Regions from separate parts of the Peribacillus sp. Hz7 genome, predicted to be linked through region 3. Evidence: riboswitches for the same ligand, from Rfam matches in the RefSeq annotation. Region 3 holds a riboswitch; each other region holds the start of a gene.

Evidence for each region. A riboswitch is a leader RNA that binds a small molecule or an ion and turns the genes downstream of it on or off. The one in region 3 is predicted to bind cobalamin.
Region 1: it holds a riboswitch for cobalamin, as region 3 does, so the genes downstream of both, ACE199_RS08880 (ribonucleoside-diphosphate reductase subunit alpha) here and ACE199_RS09845 (ABC transporter substrate-binding protein) in region 3, are expected to answer to the same signal.
Region 2: it holds a riboswitch for cobalamin, as region 3 does, so the genes downstream of both, bluB (5,6-dimethylbenzimidazole synthase) here and ACE199_RS09845 (ABC transporter substrate-binding protein) in region 3, are expected to answer to the same signal.
Region 4: it holds a riboswitch for cobalamin, as region 3 does, so the genes downstream of both, ACE199_RS12690 ((2Fe-2S) ferredoxin domain-containing protein) here and ACE199_RS09845 (ABC transporter substrate-binding protein) in region 3, are expected to answer to the same signal.

What each region holds. Positions count from the first base shown of each region.
Region 1 covers NZ_JBHHJV010000004.1:270,732-275,823, reverse strand. Annotated here, with positions in the region: gene ACE199_RS08880 (ribonucleoside-diphosphate reductase subunit alpha) at 1-1,842, opposite strand, end outside; cobalamin riboswitch at 2,014-2,194, opposite strand; gene ACE199_RS08875 (manganese-dependent inorganic pyrophosphatase) at 2,452-3,381, shown strand; gene ACE199_RS08870 (homogentisate 1,2-dioxygenase) at 3,538-4,692, opposite strand; gene fahA (fumarylacetoacetase) at 4,747-5,092, opposite strand, start outside.
Region 2 covers NZ_JBHHJV010000011.1:54,126-59,217, forward strand. Annotated here, with positions in the region: gene ACE199_RS15165 (DUF421 domain-containing protein) at 159-857, shown strand; gene bluB (5,6-dimethylbenzimidazole synthase) at 1,067-1,723, opposite strand; cobalamin riboswitch at 1,793-1,970, opposite strand; gene ACE199_RS15175 (MFS transporter) at 2,033-3,256, opposite strand; gene ACE199_RS15180 (PCYCGC motif-containing (lipo)protein) at 3,566-4,057, opposite strand; gene ACE199_RS15185 (DUF4176 domain-containing protein) at 4,610-4,822, opposite strand.
Region 3 covers NZ_JBHHJV010000005.1:195,386-200,477, reverse strand. Annotated here, with positions in the region: gene nikB (nickel ABC transporter permease) at 1-554, opposite strand, end outside; gene ACE199_RS09845 (ABC transporter substrate-binding protein) at 560-2,119, opposite strand; cobalamin riboswitch at 2,300-2,511, opposite strand; gene ACE199_RS09840 (SDR family NAD(P)-dependent oxidoreductase) at 2,753-3,502, shown strand; gene ACE199_RS09835 (SDR family NAD(P)-dependent oxidoreductase) at 3,516-4,250, shown strand; gene ACE199_RS09830 (MarR family winged helix-turn-helix transcriptional regulator) at 4,450-4,875, shown strand; gene ACE199_RS09825 (polysaccharide deacetylase family protein) at 5,072-5,092, opposite strand, start outside.
Region 4 covers NZ_JBHHJV010000008.1:54,651-59,742, reverse strand. Annotated here, with positions in the region: gene ACE199_RS12700 (sirohydrochlorin chelatase) at 1-685, opposite strand, end outside; gene cobJ (precorrin-3B C(17)-methyltransferase) at 706-2,364, opposite strand; gene ACE199_RS12690 ((2Fe-2S) ferredoxin domain-containing protein) at 2,393-2,767, opposite strand; cobalamin riboswitch at 2,912-3,097, opposite strand; cobalamin riboswitch at 3,358-3,552, shown strand; gene ACE199_RS12685 (energy-coupling factor ABC transporter permease) at 3,810-4,553, shown strand; gene ACE199_RS12680 (energy-coupling factor ABC transporter substrate-binding protein) at 4,555-4,863, shown strand; gene cbiQ (cobalt ECF transporter T component CbiQ) at 4,847-5,092, shown strand, end outside.

The DNA of each region.
Region 1 (5,092 bases), on a different contig from region 3:
GTTTTGTTGAATGTTGTGTTTCAGTTCGTTCCATTTCTCATCATGGTAGTCGCGCAGTTCGAAATAGTGACCGGTCTGCCAGTCTGAACCTTCGAAATAGCGGTAGCTGCCTTTTTCTTTTGCTAGTTCGCATGATGCTTGAATCGTTAAGTAAGCGATTGTTTCGTATAAAGAATCAGCAAGCTGAATCGCTTCTTCAGATTCCCAGTAGATTTTTTTGACCGCGAGCAGGTGATGCCATCCGAATGTTCCAAGACCAATCGCGCGATAACGTTGATTAGAAATCTTTGCTTGTTTAACAGGTAAGGTATTGATATCAATCACATTATCAAGCATGCGTACTTGAATAGGAATTAAGCGTTCTAGAACTTTCGCTTCAACAGCACGTGGTAAATTAATAGAAGAAAGATTGCAAACGACGAAGTCTCCGCTTTTTCTTACGATAACAATGTCGCCATCTTCTGTTTCATATTCTTCTGTAATCGATGTCGGACTTAGGTTTTGGGCGATTTCGGTACATAGATTTGAGCAATAAATCATTCCTTTATGACGATTCGGATTTTTTCGATTCACCTCATCGCGATAGAACATATAAGGAGTTCCTTCTTCTAATTGTGAAATCATAATTCCTTTCATGACATCAATCGCTTGTACTTTTTCGTAAGCATAGCTTGGGAGTTTACCATGTTCGGCTGCTTCAACAGCGAGTGCGTAGTGCTTACGGAAGCTTCCGTTGCCCTTTTCCTCATCGTAAAAATCTTCAAGAGAGAAGCCGAGATTTTGCTTCACACTATGCGGATCGAATAAGTACCATTCTTTACGATCTCGAACTGCTTCCATAAATAAATCAGGAATACAAACCCCAGTAAAAATATCATGAGCTTTCAAACGGTCATCCCCGTTTTGTGTTTTTAAGTCTAGGAAACTCATAATGTCTTTATGCCAGGCATCTAAGTAAATAGCAATCGCACCTTTTCGTTGTCCAAGCTGGTCTACGCTAACCGCCGTTTGATTGAATAGGCGAATCCAAGGAGTAGTGCCAGAGCTGTTTCCAGAGAAGCCGCGAATATCTGATCCAAGAGAACGAATCTTTCCTACGTATAATCCAACGCCGCCGCCAAACTTGGATACTTTTGCGGCATCGTAGTTTGAAAGATAAATGCCATCAATGGAATCTTCTACAGCATCAATAAAACAGGAACTTAGTTGTCCGTGCGTTTTTCCTGCATTGGATAGTGTAGGTGTGGCAACCGTCATATAAAGATTAGACATCGCCCAGTAGGCTTCTTTAATTAGATCTAGACGTTTATCTTTCGGTTCATTACGCATAATTTCCATCGCGATAATCATAAAGCGTTCTTGCGGCAACTCATAGACAGCGTTTTTCTCAGGGCGAGCTAAGTAACGGTCATTTAGCAAGTAGATGCCAATATAAGAGAAAAGCTTATCCTTCTCGGGGTCAATAGATCGTCCTAATTCTTCCATTTCTGCTTTTGTATAAGATTCTAGTAATTCCGCTTTATAAACAGGGTAACGTTGCCCTTCTTGTACGCTTGATAGCTGTTTTATTAAATCGTAGAACGGGCCGTAAGAAGTGTCTGTATACCCGCGATTGATTTGCGCTTCTCGATACATAGAGTTTAATAATTCTGCAGCAGCAACGAATGTCCAGTCTGGAGCATCAATATCGACGTTCTCAAGTGCCATTTGGATAAGCTTCTTAGACGTTTGTGCAGCACCTACATCTGCTTGTCGATCCAACCATTTTTGAAAGCGTTGTTTGTATTTATCCATATGGAGTGTATGGTCGAAATCATTTGATAGGGAAGCCAACTGCAACATGCTTTGTTCTTTTGAATTTGTTAGAGTAGTCAAGGGAAGAAGCCTCCTTTTGTATTTTAGGTAAATAAAAAAATCCACCCGAGAATGAGTGGATTAAACGACTGAAATAAAAGACTAGTAAAGATAGCTTTTAGGCAATCGTTTCATCATCTCAATCCTCGAAGAATAAGAAACTAGAATGAAGTATAGGCAGGTCTCCTGACTTATGATCTCTCTACTTTGAGTCCTTCCCGTATTCCGATTAATACAGTGGCTTTCTCATTTCGTCACATTTACAGTTGCGAGGACAGTTCCGGATTCTCACCGGATTCCCTATTTAGCCATCTCTGGCACCTTTACTTTATATATCAATATATAGATGTTTTTGGTTTATTTTTGTCAATATCTAGTATTGATTGCAAGTATTATCATAATCTATCTTTTGCTAAATTTCAACTATTTATTTTTGAGCATGGAAAGGATAAATTATATTATTTAACCTATATAAAAAGTAGGAAAAAGGAATATTAGGAATTTAAAATGGCTAAAATTGTGATAGAATAGAGGGGACATATGGTATTCTTTCAAAGGAAGATTACCAATAAAATTTTACACAAAAGGAGAAATAACGTGGAAAAAGTACTTATTTTCGGACATAAAAATCCAGATACAGATACAATTTGTTCTAGTATCGCTTATGCTGATTTAAAAAAACAATTAGGTGTTGAAGCTGAACCAGTTCGTTTAGGTGAAGTAAATGGCGAAACACAATATGCATTAACACAATTTAATTTCGATGCGCCTCGCCTTGTTGAAAAAGTAGCTGGCGAAGCAGCTGGCGTTATTTTAGTTGACCATAACGAACGTCAACAAAGTGCAGATGATATCGATCAAGTACAAGTGTTAGAGGTTATTGATCATCACCGTATCGCTAACTTTGAAACAAGTGATCCGTTATATTATCGTGCTGAGCCTGTTGGATGTACAGCAACGATTTTAAATAAATTGTATAAAGAAAATGGAAAATCAGTTCCGAAAGAAATTGCTGGTTTAATGTTATCAGCTATTATTTCTGATACATTATTGTTTAAATCACCAACATGCACAGACCAAGATGTAGCAGCAGCAAAAGAATTAGCAGAGATTGCTGGTGTAGATGCTGAAGCATACGGTTTAGAAATGCTTAAGGCTGGTGCTGATTTAAGCGACAAAACAGTAGAGCAATTAATTTCTCTTGATGCAAAAGAATTCTCAATGGGAGAAGCAAAAGTAGAAATCGCTCAAGTGAATGCGGTAGACACAAATGACGTACTTGCTCGTCAAGCTGAGATCGAAGCAGTAATTAATAAAGTGATTGACGAAAAAGGATTAGATCTATTCTTCTTCGTTGTAACAGACATTTTAAATAATGATTCTGTAGGTCTTGCACTTGGTAAAGAAGCAAGCGCAGTTGAAAAAGCTTATAATGTATCATTAACAAACAACACAGCAACGCTTAAAGGTGTTGTATCTCGTAAAAAGCAAATCGTTCCAGTATTAACGGATGCTTTTACAAAATAATTTGTAGAATAAAGGCTGTTCGAAAGTTGCTTTCGGGCAGCCTTTTTACATGTAAACGTATTTTTGGGAAGGCTTAATGGTTGAAGGGACTTACTTCATCATATTTACTGCTTGTATAGTCCATTCATTGTTGCTGCCGTTGTATAAGAAGGTGTATTAAGGAAGCCAGCTGATCATATATTTGTTATCTTCTGTTGGATGTGCTTCTTTTACAATATGGAGAGGTTGGAATGTGTCGACCATGACCGCGAGTTCGAGCGTTTCTTTTTTGCCGATACTAGCTTCAATTTTCCCGGGATGCGGCCCATGCGGCAAACCGCTTGGATGCAGGGTGATAGATCCTTTTTCAACCCCGCGCCGGCTCATAAAGTTGCCGTCTACGTAATAAAGCATTTCATCGCTATCTACATTGCTATGCACATATGGAGCGGGAATGGCTTTTGGGTGATAATCATACATACGAGGTACGAAGGAACAAACAACATAATTGTGTGCTTCAAACGTTTGGTGGACTGGCGGCGGCTGATGAACGCGGCCTGTTATCGGCTCAAAATCATGGATACTGAACGCGTATGGAAACAAGTAGCCATCCCATCCGATTGCATCAAGCGGGTGGAAATCATACGTATAGGATGTAAGCATTCCTTGTGCACGGACGCGCACTTCAAATTCTCCTTTCTCATCTTTCGTCACTAATCTTTCCGGGGTGCGAAAGTCGCGCTCGCAAAATGGAGAGTGCTCAAGCAATTGTCCAAATTCGTTTCGGTAGCGTTTGGGCGGTACAATCGCCGAATTAGATTCAAGAATTAAAAATCGTGCTTCTTCTGATTCAAGCATAACGCGATAGGTTGTGCCGATTGGGATGACAAGATAATCACCGGGAGTGAAGCTTAATTCTCCGAAAATGCTTTCAATTTTGCCGATTCCTTCATGTACAAATAGCAGTTCATCTCCCTCACCATTTCGATAAAAATAATTCATCTGCCGATTGGGTCGCGCAATACCGATCGCTACATCATCATTTGCCATGAAAATGCGGCGTGCTTCAAGAAAATCCCCGCCTGCTTTCATATTCCATGTACGGAAATGTCTATGTCTAAGCGCATCTTTTTTCTCGTATTCATAACGGATATCGCAAATTTTTTCTGCTTTCTTAACCTGTGTTGGCGGATGGATATGATAAATGAGCGACTGGATGCCGGAAAATCCTTTCGTCCCCATTAACTGCTCATAATAAAGGTCCCCATTTTCTTTTCGAAACTGTGTGTGGCGTTTATGAGGAATATGGCCCATCTTTACGTAATGCGGCATGATATACACCTCTTTCTTTTATGTGGATGTTTTATGATATTTTGTGCCAGTGATTCACGCTTTGTTTTTACCTCTGTACTTTTTTGTCCCTAAAATCTCTGTTTCTGAAAAGGCTGGTAAGATGGTACCGCGCACTTCGCCAAACCCAATCTGGTAGCCATCTCCCCGGCAAGAGCCGCGAATGATCAGTTCATCGCCGTCTTCAATCCAAACGCGCTTTTCACCGCTATTGAGTTGAATAGGCTCTGCTCCGCGCCAAGTAAGTTCGAGCATACTTCCGCGTTCACTTCGTTCCGGTCCGCTGATTGTACCAGATGCGTGCATATCACCGGGGCGCATATTGCAGCCTGTAATCGTATGATGGGCGACTTGTTGAGCAATGGACCAATACATATAATTG
Region 2 (5,092 bases), on a different contig from region 3:
TTTGAAATATACTTTTATATTAGCATGACTATTTCGAAAATTCATATATTAATACCCTTTTTATGGTTTTTTTTACAAAAAGTTCGTATTATAACAGCTACGATTTGGAGATAAATAGGAATGTTATCATCATGTTTAAAGATCGGAGTATGTATAGCATGAAAATCATGCATTTAACAATAGAACTGATTGCGGGATTTTTTCTGCTTTTTATAATCATCAAATTCGTTGGCAAGAAAATTATTAATCAAATTACACCTTTCACTTTTATTTCCGCTATAGTATTAGGAGAATTACTAGGCAACGCCTTATACGATCATCAAATTGGGATTCTTTATGTTATATACTCCATGGTATTATGGGGAATTTTGCTCTTTATAGTCGAATATCTTGGACAAAAATCTTTATGGTTTCGTGGCCTTTTTGAAGGAAAACCATCTGCTCTTATTAAAAATGGAGTCGTTGATCGAGAAGAGCTAAGGAAAAATCGGATGAATATTAATCAGTTACAAAGCTTACTTCGGCAAAGTGAAACCTTTTCGATTCGAGAAGTGGCCTTTTGTTATTTAGAGGCGAACGGTTCTATTAGCATTTTAAAAAAACCACAGTATCAGAAAACAACATTGCAGGATTTCAATCTTTCAGGGACACCTGTTTACGTTCCTGTTACGCTCATTCGTGATGGAGAAGTACTGTGGGATGAACTAAAAGATTTAGGATTTGATGAACATTGGTTAAAGGTGCAACTCTCATCACAAGATATTTCAGATTATAAAGATGTTTTTATCGCTGAATGGTTGGAGGGAGACGGGATTTTTGTACAGACTTATCAGTTTCAATCCTCACCCTCTAACTAAGGAGGATGCTATGCCGTAGTGTGGCTAACTGGTGTTGTTGGTTCAAAAGAAAGACATTCGCGAACCTCCCTGTATACGCTACATTGATGGAGGTTCGCAATCTTTTTAAAAGCAATAGTTATTCAAAGTCAACAGGATTCCCCTCTTAAACTTTCAACTAATATCATTATAAATATACTTATCTATTTACAAAGTACATAGTTATTGACTTATTTAGAGCGACCTCCCCACTCCCCCTCAAAAATCATTCCATCCAATTGTTGTCGTTTCTCCCAATTATAAATCTCTAGCAAAGGTCGATCCGGATAATTTTCCGTATAACCAACGGAAAGTAAAGCGACTGGATCCACATGATAGGGGATACCTAAAATCGTTCGGACATCGGCTTTTTTATAAAAGCTTACCCAGCCCATCGCTAGTCCTTCTGCATAAGCAGCAAGCCACATGTTTTGGATGGCACAGCTTGTGGACATTAAATCCGTTTCAGGGATTGAGTTTCTTCCTAATACATGGTCACCAGCACTGAATGGGTTGCATGTCACACAAATTGTGACAGGTGCTTCAAGAATTCCAGCAATTTTCAAATCTAAAAAGGTTAACTCGCGATCCGTTCCTTCATAATGAATCGCAAGCGCGCGTCGTTCTTTTTCAACGATGGCAGCTAGTTTTTTCTTTGTTTCGTCATCTTTGATAATGATAAAATTCCATGGCTGCATAAATCCAACTGATGGGCCACTGTGAGCCGCTTCTAATAGTTTATATAATGTTTCATCCGGAATCGGTGTTTGTAAAAAGGTCCGAATATCTCTTCGATTAAAAATCGCTTTATAGACTCCACTTTTTTCTGCTTCACTTAACTTGTTCATACTAATCCCTCCAATTTTTTAGACAATAAAAAAATTCCCAGCCTAAATAGGCTGAGAATTTGCCAAATCTCAGAACATCCAATACTGGCAGGTCTCCTGGCTATGATTCAACGTCAGTCTGTCCCTTCCCGGAAATAAATCCGGTGGCTATGACAGCGACTCCTCAACTACAGTGGCGGGCTCCGCATCGTTTTACCGATTTCCCTATTCTCTTCCACATGGAAGCACCAATATGGCGTTTAGATGATATGTCCAATACTATTGTTATCCGAAACTAAATTACCATGACTCATATAATAAGTCAAGATTTTACTCTTTTGATAGCATTCCTTCAACACTCTCTGATGCTTGCATGTTATAGATTGGCAGAATAAACAAAAGTCCGATAATAAATAGAATCGCAGCTGCTTCAAAAATCATAATAATTGAAAACATTTCTTTTAAAATACCAGCAATACTCATTGTTAATACCATCGCTCCAGAGAAAAGCGGACTTAACGTACCGTTCACTCTTCCAATAAATTCCGATTTTGTGTTTTGTAAAATCATCGTATTAATGCCGACTTGAATACATGGGAGGAAAAATCCGTTCACAAATTCAGCGACAAGAGTTAATGTAAGGTCTGTTGAAAAACCAATCACACTCATCCCAATTGCATTGGCTAACATCCCAATTACTAAAAGCTTTTGCGGAAGAAGAGATTTAGAGAATATAACAGAAGCCGCTCCTCCCAAAATCATTCCGACTCCATTCACCATTAACAGCCATTGTAAATTTTCTTTTGCTAACTCTAATCGTTCTGTTACAAGAAAAACCGCTAAAGGTTGAATAAGTCCGATTGCAAGTCCTGCAGCCATAAAACAAATTCCAAGTAGCTTCAATTCCTTTTTAGCGAGAACATAACGAATGCCGCTTTTCATATCTTCAAGTAAGGTTGTAGCTGTCTGTTCATCCTCTGTTTTATGGTCAGCTGGAATGAATAGAAGCATCACTGCAGAAAGAAGAAAGGCTATTCCTGTAGCAATCATCGACACAACAATTCCAAATTGTTGGAAAATCATCGTACCAAGAACAGGCCCAAGCACCATAAAGACAGCAAAAATCGTTTGGTAAATCGACATCGCTGACTGCAGCAATTCCGGGCTTAAATGCATCTTAAAGAGTTTCATCCCCGACGGCTGAGAAAACTGCGATAAAATCGACGAAATCAATGTAGCAAAAAAGACAATATGCCAAGAACCAAACACTAGTGTGAGCACTACCGCAAAAACCGAAATAGCACTTAATATATCACACCATACCATCGTTCTTTTTGGCCGCCAACGATCAGCAAATGTCCCGCCAATAAAAGAAAAAATAAAAATCGGAGCAAATTCAGCAACAGAGATCATGGAAACAGCAAAAGCATTTCCATTGGTTTTTTCCATAATAAATAACAAAATCGCAAAATTCCTCACCCAAATGCCTATTTGAAGAAACAATGCGGATAGGAAAATCGCTTGAACAAATCGATTTTTCAATAATTGTGACATAACATTCCCCTTTTCTATTAATGATTATGGGAGACAACAAAAAACCTCCCATCCGTTATTTTTGGATAGGAGGTCGTCAAAAACCATAGAAAAAGACATAGTACACCATGTACTACAACTTCGATGATTTTTTTAAAGTACAGACTAATCCCATTCAAAAATAACTTCGTATTATATAACGAATCTATTCTTTAAAACAGGATTAGTTAATCATCGTCCTATGGTCACCCTTTCGATTTAAGATGTACCTATGTTACATTGTTTTTTCTTCTTTTTCAATACATTTTTTCATTAAATTACCAATAAAATTCACACTTCCGGCGTATCCGTTGGCTTTGCATATCCGTCTTTATATTGTTGATCAATTGCCTTTCGTATTTCTTTTACCGTTTTTCCGTTGTTAAAATCAACTACTGCCTGAGCGGCAATTTCTAAACAGACACCACATTTCGTCCCATGATCATCCCAGACAACAGCTCCGCTTTCTCTGTTTTCAAACACAAAGCAGTCGTAATTGTTTTTGTGGTTGGCCGATTCCCCGCATCCACAATAACAAGGGATTTGTTCTAATAGCTTTTGATGTTTAGCAGCAGCTGCATAGATGGTCTGCATATCCTCTGGTTTATCCGCTAGAAATTCAGGCATTTCTCCTATCCCGCTTGTTTCTTCACGAATATCACCTGAATCTGTATGTTCCGTATGAATTGGATGATTATCATGACTTTCTTCTTTACTAGAACAAGCTCCAAGTAATAGGGTAGAACAAATTCCAAATGTTAGCATTGTTTTTTTCCATCTCATCATATACACCTCTAGAAAAATTTGGTTTTTATTATTTTACTAGAAAAAGTGGGGCTTCTTCAAAGTTAATGTTTTCTTAAAGCAAATTTATCAACATTCAATTGATAGGATTTTTTTACAAAAAATGGGTAAATGAATTAATTTTGATTTCCTTCCATTCTCTCAATTCAATCCTTTTGCTTTTCTCCCCATTTTCTTATTAACAAAATAAACAAGCTGAATATTTTCTTTTATAAAAAAGTATTTATGAAAATATTTAGCTAATAACCAAACAAAAAATAAGAAAAACCATACCAAACAATGATCATGACAACAAGAACAATGGTTGGAGAAAGTCCCATTAGGTAATGAGCAATAATATATCCTCCAGGAACGGAAACACGGACCAATGTATATTGCCAAGCTGGTGTGTTCTTCTTTGGCCGTTTACTTCCTTTTTTTACAAACCAATACTTTTCATTCCTTCAATACGTATTATCAAAATAAAAAAGAGAGTGCTCACAAGCTATGTCTCGCCTTTTAATTTTTTGTTTTTCTCTCTATCAATGAAGCCTATTGTTTAACCTGCTCCAATACAGTTTGGAACTCTTCCTCTTCTTCATTAGCAAATCCTTCAAAGATGACTTTAACGATATTAGCATGATTAAACACATACGTATACTCCTGTGATATATAGCCTTCTGGATAAGGGACAGCTAAATAATCATATATCGTTCCCTGTTGATCGTCTTCCGTCATCAGAATTTGTTTTCTTCCGTAAATCATTAACTTTATCTTTTCCCGACAGAAGACCCCCATCCTCAAGGAATATGAAGGGCAATAGCCCAATGAGTAGGTGGGAGATGAATGTCAGTTGGCGGTAGCCAAAACACTTGTTTGTATGGTAGAATATTCCTGTAAGTTGTTCTTTGAAAACTGAAGATAGGAGGTTGTGACAGGAAAAACGTCTGTCGCGTAAAATCTTCAACGTTCTAATCGCCTCCACACGCACCGAAGTAGCGAAAACCAAGCAGAGTAGGGCGTGTGGCGAGTTCA
Region 3 (5,092 bases):
AATCCTAATGTTAGTGCTGGTAATACAAGATGCTGCCAAGTACCATTTCCCATAGAAGGAAGCCAGCCATATTGAACAGAAAATAAATAAATGAATAGAAATCCCAACCAAAAAGAAGGAATGGCAGACCCGAAAAGAGCCATAAGTCTGCCGATTCTATCTAATATCCCAGCTGAATAGATAGCTGTTGAAATTCCTAAACTAAAGGTAACCACTAGCATAATCAATAAACCAGCACATGCTAGTTCTAAAGTAGCTGGTAATCTTTCGAATAATTCATCAACGACCGGCTCTTTAGATACATAGGAGTTTCCCCATTGCCCAGTAAAAACATCCTTTAGCCATTGGACATATTGACTCCCTATGGATTCTGTTAATCCTAGCTCTATACGTAATGAATCTAAGGCTTCTTTTGATGCAGGAACATCATTTACTTTTAACATAATTGTAGCTGGGTCTCCAGGCGATACTCTTAGTAGTAAAAAAGTAAGTGTCGCGACGCAAAAAACAACAAGAACTAATTGAATCAAATGTTCTATGAAAAATCTAATCATCTACACTATTCCACATCAATCTGCGAATGATTATAGTAATACTCAATTGGATGAGCTACAAATCCTTTTAAACCATCTTTAACAGCAAATACTGTATTTGGAAAAACGATGAATGACTGTGGAATATCTTCATTAATTTTCTCTTGTATCTGAATAGCTAATTGATTACGCTCTTCCAAATCAGTTGTTTGACTTAGCTGACTAATCATTTTATCAACAGAAGGAGACGCATATTTACTCACATTTGATTCACTATTAGATCGATAAAATATTTCTAAGAAGAATTGAGGATCACCCGTGTGTGCCGTCAACATACTGTACATCGATAAATCCCAATCCTCATTCGCTAATGTGTCATCGATATTTTCTACTTGACGGATATTGACTTTCATTCCTTCAACTAATAATTTATTTTGGATGACTTCTGCCATTACTGTTAGTTCTGGACGCTGTGGAAACGTTAATAATGTCGCTTCAAATGGCTTCCCTTCTTTTTCCCACATGCCTGTAGCGTTTTTCTTCCAACCTTCTTGCTGCATTAATTGGTCAACAGATTGCTTTTCTTCTTTATTTTCCACTTTACCAAATGGTAATACAGGAGAAAATGCACTATGTGCTACAGTCCCTTGCCCTTTCATGACAGAACTTACAATCTCTTCACGTGGAATCAACATATCAACCACTTTCCTCAGTGCTAACTCTTTAAATAGAGGAGATTCCATATTGTACATTAGCATATGTGTTCTCAATGATGTAGCGGTTAACACTTCAAATTTTTTATTCTTCTCTAGAACATCAATATTATCGACAGAAATATCAGTTGCCCCGTCTACATCTCCAGATTGTAAGGCCATTAATCTCGTATTGGCATCAGCGATAAACTTAATTGTCACTTCAGATAATAGTGCTTTTTCTCCCCAATAATCTTCATATCTTTTAACAATAAGTGATTCATCTTGATTAAATTTTTTAATTTTAAATGCTCCTGTAAAAGCAGGATAACTATCTTTGGCATCCATTGTTGCTACGTCTACAATGATTGTAGATGGGTCAGCTAAATGCGCAATTAAAGCCGCATTCGGTTGTGTAGTTTCAATTTTCAATTCAGTATCTGATACTACTCCCATAGACTTAATTTGCAATAGATCCTTCGCTCTTTGATTTTTATCCATAGAGCGCTGTAATGATTCTTTCACGCTTGTAGCATCCATTGCTTTTCCATTATGGAAGGTTACATTTTCTTGTAATTGAAACAACCATGTTGTGTCACTCTCTTGTTTCCATGATTTTGCCAGCCAAGCTGTAGGTTCCAATTCTTCATTCAATTTAATTAATGTTTCTGCTGTTCCAGAACGCATAACTTCCCAGCTATCACTTCCATGTGGATCAAGGCTTGCTGGACTCCACGAAAAAGCTAACGTTGCTTTTTGGTTTGAATCTTCTTCATTAGTACCTTTATCTGTTGATGTTTCATCATTCCCAGCACATCCTATAAGTGCTAGAAGGGATAAAGCAAGAACCATCCATAATCCTAAGTTTCGTTTCCTATTCCAATTTTCCAACATGTTCTTCCCCCTAAATAATTATTAAAAACAAAAAAGCATTTCTGACTATGTAAAGAGGTCAGAAATGCTTTTCATGATAAAAAATAGGGTATCTAAACTTATGAATCATCCATAGATGATATACGTATAGACTTGTGATTATCAGCATACTAACCACCTCCCTAAAGTCCCGTAGGTCTAACAGTGATGTTCAAATAGGTAGGTCTCCTGACTCAGGGCATTCACTCTCAATCCTTCCCAGGGATTACCCCAGTGGTTTTTCTGAAAGCTCACAGCATATCATACTGTTTCCCTACACAGTGGCGGGTCCGTGTCGGAATTAAACCGACTTCCCTATTAAGCAAACGAAACTTCCTAAAGCTTCATTGTGCACCTATTTTCTACATATGAAATTTTTAACATTCTGTTATTTCAAACACTTATATTCTAATTAAAAATAATAGTTATATAATTAACGATTGTCAATGGAGAACTATAGGGAACATATTCTTTATCTTCTCCCTAAAAATCCAACTGACTTAAAACATATAAAAATTAAAAAAGACTATAATTGCAAAAAATAAAAGTATTTGATATTATTTAGTTGTCTAATATTTAAACATCTAAATATATAACCGAAATGAGGAAATCAACATGCGCTTACAAGGAAAAGTTGGAATCGTAACGGGTAGTGCTTCTGGTATTGGTCGAGGAATGGCCCTAGCTATGGCTAAAGAAGGTGCCCATATCGCTATTGTCGATGTAAACGAAGAAAAAGGGAAACAAACCTTAGCCGAAGTGAATCAATATACAGAAGGTTTGCTTTTTATTAAAGACATCTCTATAAAAGAAAATATTAAGGAAATTGTTGCTGAAGTCATTGAAAAATATGGAAAACTGGACATTCTAGTTAATAATGCACATGTATCAAGACAAGTGCTTTTCAATGAAACAACAATGGAACATTTTAATCTTTCTTTCGGAACTGGATTCTATCCTACATTCCATTTTATGCAGGCTGCTTATCCTGAACTAAAGAAATCTAAAGGTAAAGTGATTAACTTTGCTTCAGGTGCCGGAATTGATGGACAACCTACACAAACTTCTTATGCAGCCGCAAAAGAAGCAATCCGCGGAATTTCTCGTGTTGCTGCAAACGAATGGGGCCCAGATGGAATTAACGTCAATTTAATCTCACCTATCGCGCTTACTCCGGGTGTTCAACAATGGCGTGAAAATGATCCAACATTATACGATGCAATGATTAACAAAATTCCGCTTCGTCGTCTTGGTGACCCAGAACAAGATATCGGTCGAGTAGCTGTTTTCTTAGCCAGCAGCGATTCAGATTATATGACTGGACAAACACTTATGGTAGATGGCGGTACTATTAAATTACGTTAAGGAGGAATTTAACATGGGAAGATTAGATAATAAAGTGGCTATTATAACAGGTGGAGCATCAGGTATTGGAGAACGTATGGTTGATTTATTCAGCCAAGAAGGGGCAATCGTCATTGCCGCTGATATTAACGAAGCAGCACTGGAAAAAGCAAGTCAAAAAGAAAATGTATATGGAATGAAATTAAATGTAGCTTCAGAAACTGATTGGAAAGCTTTAGCGAAAGAAGTGAACGAACACTTTGGGAAAATTGATATTCTCGTGAACAACGCCGGGATTTCTTCAGAAAAACCTTACCAAGAGATCGACATTAATGATTGGGAAAAAATGATGGACATTAATGGATTTGGTCCATTTGCCGGCATGAAACATGTTACTCCTTATATGGCAGCGCAAAAGAAAGGCTCAATCATTAATATCTCTTCTTATACAGCTCAAATCGGTCAAGGCTTTAATCATTACTCAGCGTCTAAAGGTGCAGTACGTGCTGTATCTAAAGCAGCTGCAACGACTTTTGGGTATCAAGGAATACGTGTAAACGCCCTATTCCCTGGAATTATTGAAACACCTATGACAAAATCGTTAGAAACATCAAAAGAACTTCTAAACCGGTTAGTTCAAGCAACTCCCCTTCAACGATTAGGTCAGCCGGAAGATATTGCAAATGCAGCATTATTTTTAGCATCTGATGAATCGTCTTATATCACTGGTGCAGAATTAGTTATTGACGGCGGCTTTTCTGCTCAATAAGATTAATTATATGGCCATACGAACCTTTTCTGCACTCACTCCCTGTTTCGACAGGGGGCTTTACTGAATGTTAAGTGTCGTAATAGACCCCTTAAATATAAAGGGGCTTTTCCTATTAAATAGGCTTTGTTACACAATATTGTTGATTATACAACGTCCTATAACGGAGCCATTAAATAAAAGACAGGGGTAATAAGGGATGAAAAAACAAACAATCTTTGAATTGATTCATATGATGGATCAATTAACGAATAATATGATTATTAAATGGAATAAAATGTTTGAAGAGAACCTGGGTATTTCCCATATTCTTGTACTAAGCTATCTTAAAGAAAATGGAAAAAGCCGACCATCGGATATCGCAAGGGCTTTAGGCTTAACCCCTCCCTCTTTAACTCACTTATCTGAAAAACTCGTACAAAAAGAATTAGCTACACGAGTTGTTGATGATGAAGATCGAAGAATTATTTATTTAGCGATTACAAACAAGGGCGTTGAAATGGTTCATGCAGCACATGAAAAAGGAAAAACATTACGCACAAATTTATTTGAAACATTATCAGAAGAAGAACGGCAACAACTATTAACTATCTATGAGAAGCTTAACCACTCACTGGAGAAATAAAAAACATATGCTTGTTCTCATGTAAGACCAAGCATATGTTTTTTACTATATATATTTAAGTTGTTAAACCGGTATAAGAATGTTGTTTTTTTGGCCCCTACTCGTACAAGACATTGATTTCTCATGAGCAGGAGCCAAAAATCATTCTGCTAACTAGATGAAATGTAATCCTAGCAGAAAACTAATTTGGATTATACTAATCTACTTTTCTTAATTT
Region 4 (5,092 bases), on a different contig from region 3:
AATCCGCTAACACAAACTCATGATTTGGATACTGCTCCTGGTAGCCTTCTAGCATCTTAGCCATTCGCTCCATTAAGATACCTGTAAACAAGAAGTATGGCAGCATAACCACTTTTTTGGCACCAAGCTTGATACAGCGTTCAATCCCTTCATCGACAAGTGGTGTCGTAACACCCATGAAAGCACTTTCCACCCATTTCACATTCAATTTCTCCCAAAGCAAACGAGTAATTTTATAAAAATCACTATTCGCATCGGCATCACTGCCACCGCGGCCAATTAATAAAACAGCTGTGTCATGATGTTCCGCATTTGTATCAAAGCCGATGCCTTCCAAACGATCGGTTAAGATCTCTAATGCTGCTGGATGAACATCAATCGTTTGTCCATATGTAAATTTCACTTCTGGATACTTAGTCTTTCCATCCTCAATTTCCGCAGGGATATGCAGCTTCGAGTGACCCGCATGCAGCAAAATAATTGGAATAACAGCAACTTCTGTCGCTCCTCTTTTCACACAATTGTCGATCCCTTGTGAAATATTAGGTGATGCGAATTCCAGGAAACATGTTTCAATGATTAAGCCTTCATCCATTGTTGGAATCATCTTGTCTACAAAAATACGAACCTCTTCATTTCCAGCCTCTAATCGGCTTCCATGTCCAACAAACAATACTGCTTTCATTCACTATTTCCCCCTATTCATTAATCCTCACATGGTGCTGGCTCTATGTGAATCTTTGGTGCAATGTCTTGATATTGAAAACCTTGAATCTTTTTCGCACGCTTGAAGTATTTAAATAATCGTTCATTAGGATGTGCGTTCTGCTTGTACTCTTCCACAATATTCGTAATTAATTCAACAAGGCGATCTGGCTCAATTCCCTCCGCAACGGGTTGACCTGGATGAGCTGTTCGTCCAACTGGTTTGGCGCCTACAAATAAGTCAAATTTCCCTCTGCGGAAGACGATTCCGATATCATCCATGACCGCACTATAACAAGCCATCCCGCATCCATTAAACCCGATGTTTAATTCTTTCGGCATCTCCATTCCACCAAGTACACGCTGCAATTCATCCGCATAAGGAATTGGTTCTTCTTTTTCTCCATCACAGAAATCACACGCTTTTAACGTCACAACATCGCCAATTGGAGACAGTAAAAAGCCAACGGATTGCAGTTTCTCTGTAATTAAATCTGGTTCAGTCGTCGGGATTTTTAATACGATTTTATGATTCGGCGTATATTCCATCGTTCCTTTTTCACCAACAACTTGTGCTAGTGTCATCATTTGCTGCGGTGTAAATTGCTTATTCGCAACACCCGGGCTAACCGCTAGTTCAAATATGGATTCTATGTTTTGTTGAACGAACGATGAAGTTCTTGGCTTAGCCACACTTTGATCAGATACTCTCGATAAAGCTTCCAACGCTACCTCGTAAGAAGTGCTCGTACTCTTCTTCTCAGGCGCTTTCGTCAGCAACCCAACAGCGGCTTCTCCATAAGAGCCTTGCGTAAGTCCTGTTTCTTGATCCATCGCCCATGGCTCTGCTTCTTTTTTCAAGCGTTGATGCGGTTTTAACGGCTGCTTTTCTGAACCCAATGTATACTTTCTTTGATAGCCGCGAGGCGTAATGATTTTATTGTCATATAAGAATGTCGATGAATTCCCGATTACAACGGTTGTCAGCATTCCAATATCATGATTCAACATTTCTGCTAAATTCGTAATGGTAATCTCCTGACGCTCGCGATACGCGCTTTTCACTAGCCCTACTGGTGTATCTGGCGAACGATATTTCAGTAAAATCCGCTGTGTTTCAACAATTTGTCTTGTTCGACGACCACTGCGCGGATTATAAAGCGCAATAACAAAATCCGCCTGTGCCGCTGCTTCAACTCGTTTCGCAATCAGCTCCCACGGTGTTAAGTGGTCACTCAAACTAATCGTACAAGAGTCATGCATAACAGGTGCCCCAAGTAATGATGCACAGGAATTAATCGCTGAAATCCCAGGAATAATTTCAATTTCAACACCTGTTGCTTCTTTCCATCCCTTTTCAATCAAGACCTCATAAACAAGGCCTGCCATTCCATAAACCCCTGCATCACCGCTTGAAATAACGGCTACTTTCTTGCCGTTTTCCGCTTGTTTTACCGCTTCTTGTGCACGCGATACTTCTTCTGTCATTCCGGTACTAATAATCGCTTGATCGGTTAATAAATCTTGAATCAATTCCACATATGTTTTGTAACCGATGATAAAATCACTTTCTTGAAGTGCTTCCACAGCTCGTGTTGTAATATGTTTAAAATCCCCTGGACCAAATCCAACAACAAATAATTTCCCTTTTTGCTCCATACAAATATCCCCCTTCGTAATCCGTAATCTAGGATTCTACTTTTTTCTTTGAAACTCCTACGATAGCAGCAGATGCTGGATTAGGTGACATTTCTCCGTTCACAAATTGATATACTTTGTGCGTTTCAAGGCTTGGTTCATGCATATCCCGAACAATTTGGCGGCCAATTTCAGGGGAATCAACTCGATACCAATTACCCTCTGGATAGGCAATGACGATACAAGCATCTTTGCATCGTCCATTGCAACGAGTTCTTGTCGTATGAATCTCTTCATCCAATCCTAGTAAACTAATTTCGTCACGAACGGCTTGTGTCACTTCTTCGCCGCCCTTTCTCATACAACTACTTCCATTACAGATCAGCAGATGAGACTTTGTACCTTTCAAATTCCAAGTTGTCATATAGTTCCTCCTATTAGGCAGAAGAGAATAAAAAAACCTTAACTCTCTTGAGTTAAGGTTTTTTAAAAAGCTAAAAAATAAAATGAACTAGCATAAACATGCCGCTCTATATTCAACAGCCTCTACCCTTCCCTCCGAAAAGTATTACTTTTTCACTTAAAAGCAGGTTTCCTGGCTTACGCTTCTCTTTACTCTTGTCCCTTCCCAGTTTGCACCAGTGGTGTTGACAATTTCATCAGCGTTACAGTAGCGGGGGCTGCATCGGATTCTCACCGATTTCCCTATTATCCCTAGCATGACACTTTGGGCACTTTTAAATTTATATTCAATTGTTTAATAACAATATTCTCTCAATTCGTAAAACTGTACCTATCATATACCATCTTTTTAAAATTTTAAATAGATAATTACAACTTACGTATAAATCTAACCTGTATAGGGGAAATAATCCAGCAAGGATTTTCCGCTTATTGTTCCATTTTTTCTAAAAAAATCAATATTTTTCTATATTTTACTTATGAAATACAATCATAAAAAATTTTTTTCTAGAAGAAGCGATTTTCTCATGGTACACTATGCTAGAAATCTTAAAATTTTATAAACTTTACGGTGCTAAATTTTGATATTTGGCTTAAAAGGGAAGTCGGTGTAAGTCCGGCGCGGTCCCGCCACTGTAATGGGGAGCATCATTACTCACGTAAGAACCACTGTCTACTCTAAGATGGGAAGGTTGTAATGATGTCATGATCCAGAGCCAGGAGACCTGCCATAAAGGGGAAAACTGTTTCAACCTACGAGGATGGGGATACGGATATATAGCTAGTGAGTGTTTTTTACTCACAGTCCTGCTACTATTCAGTTATGCACTTCTTTCAAGGATGAAAGAAGTGCTTTTTTGTTTTGTACATAATTTTACAAAGCTCAGACACACTCTCACGTTCTTCGCGGATAACAAATGAGGAGGTGATGGCAGCGGCAAAAAAGTACGTAAAACGCTGCCGATTGTTTTTCTAAAATAACAAAGATTAAAAAGGAGACATGTATGAAAACATTGAATTGGAAAGTTCTTTATTTTATCGCATTATTGCTTTTCGTTCCTAATAAAGCCTCCGCTATGCATATTATGGAGGGATTCCTCCCTATTGAATGGGCGATCTTCTGGTGGGCGGTTACCCTCCCATTTTTAATTCTTGGTTTCCGTTCTATTCGTAAAAGCATCAAAGAAAACCCTGAAACAAAAATGATGCTTGGTTTGTCAGGGGCTTTTGCCTTTGTTCTATCCGCACTGAAAATTCCATCCGTTACCGGAAGCTGTTCTCACCCTACTGGAGTTGGCTTAGGTACGGTGCTGTTTGGACCATTTGCAATGAGTATCGTCGGATCAATCGTCTTATTATTTCAAGCTTTATTACTTGCTCATGGAGGATTAACAACGCTTGGAGCGAACGCTTTTTCCATGGCCGTTGTTGGACCGATTATCGCCTATCTTGTATATAAAGGCGCAACAAAAGCTGGCTGGTCTTTTTCCGTGGCTGTTTTCTTAGCAGCAGCACTTGGCGATTTAGGAACATACGTCATGACGTCTGTTCAACTTGCTTTAGCATTCCCTTCTGAAGTTGGCGGTTTCATGGCTTCTTTCACTAAATTCGCTGGAATCTTTGCGTTAACACAAATTCCATTAGCAATCAGTGAAGGTCTATTAACTGTTATTGTTATGAACTTCTTAAAAAAATATAATGTAAGCGAATTGAAAGCACTGCGCGTTCTAACGAAGGAGGCCCGTTAAGATGAAAAAAAATCTATTACTGCTCGGATTAGTAGTCATCCTAGCGATTTTCCCTCTGTTTATTCAAAAAGGAGCTGAGTTTGGCGGAGCTGATGGCGAAGCAGAAGAAGCCATTGGCGAAATCAATTCAAGCTATGAACCTTGGTTCTCTAACATCTGGGAGCCGCCAAGCGGGGAAATTGAAAGCTTATTATTCGTTCTTCAAGCAGCAATTGGAGCTGGATTCATCGGCTACTTTATAGGGTATGCAAGAGGAAAACATAAATCAAAAAAAGAAGAAAGTCCATCTAAACATGTTGTTAATCGATAAATATGCCTATTTCAATCGTCTAAAGCATATTCACCCAGTAGAGAAGATGACATTCGCGCTATTCCTTCTCCTGTTTGCTTTAACTGTAAAAGACACGATTGTTTCACTCATCACCTTCACTGTGATGAGTGCTTTTATCATTTTTGGGGCAAAAATCCCGCTTCGTTATTATATTAAATTGCTGCTTCTTCCAGGGTTCTTCCTTTTATCAGGAATATTAACAATTGTC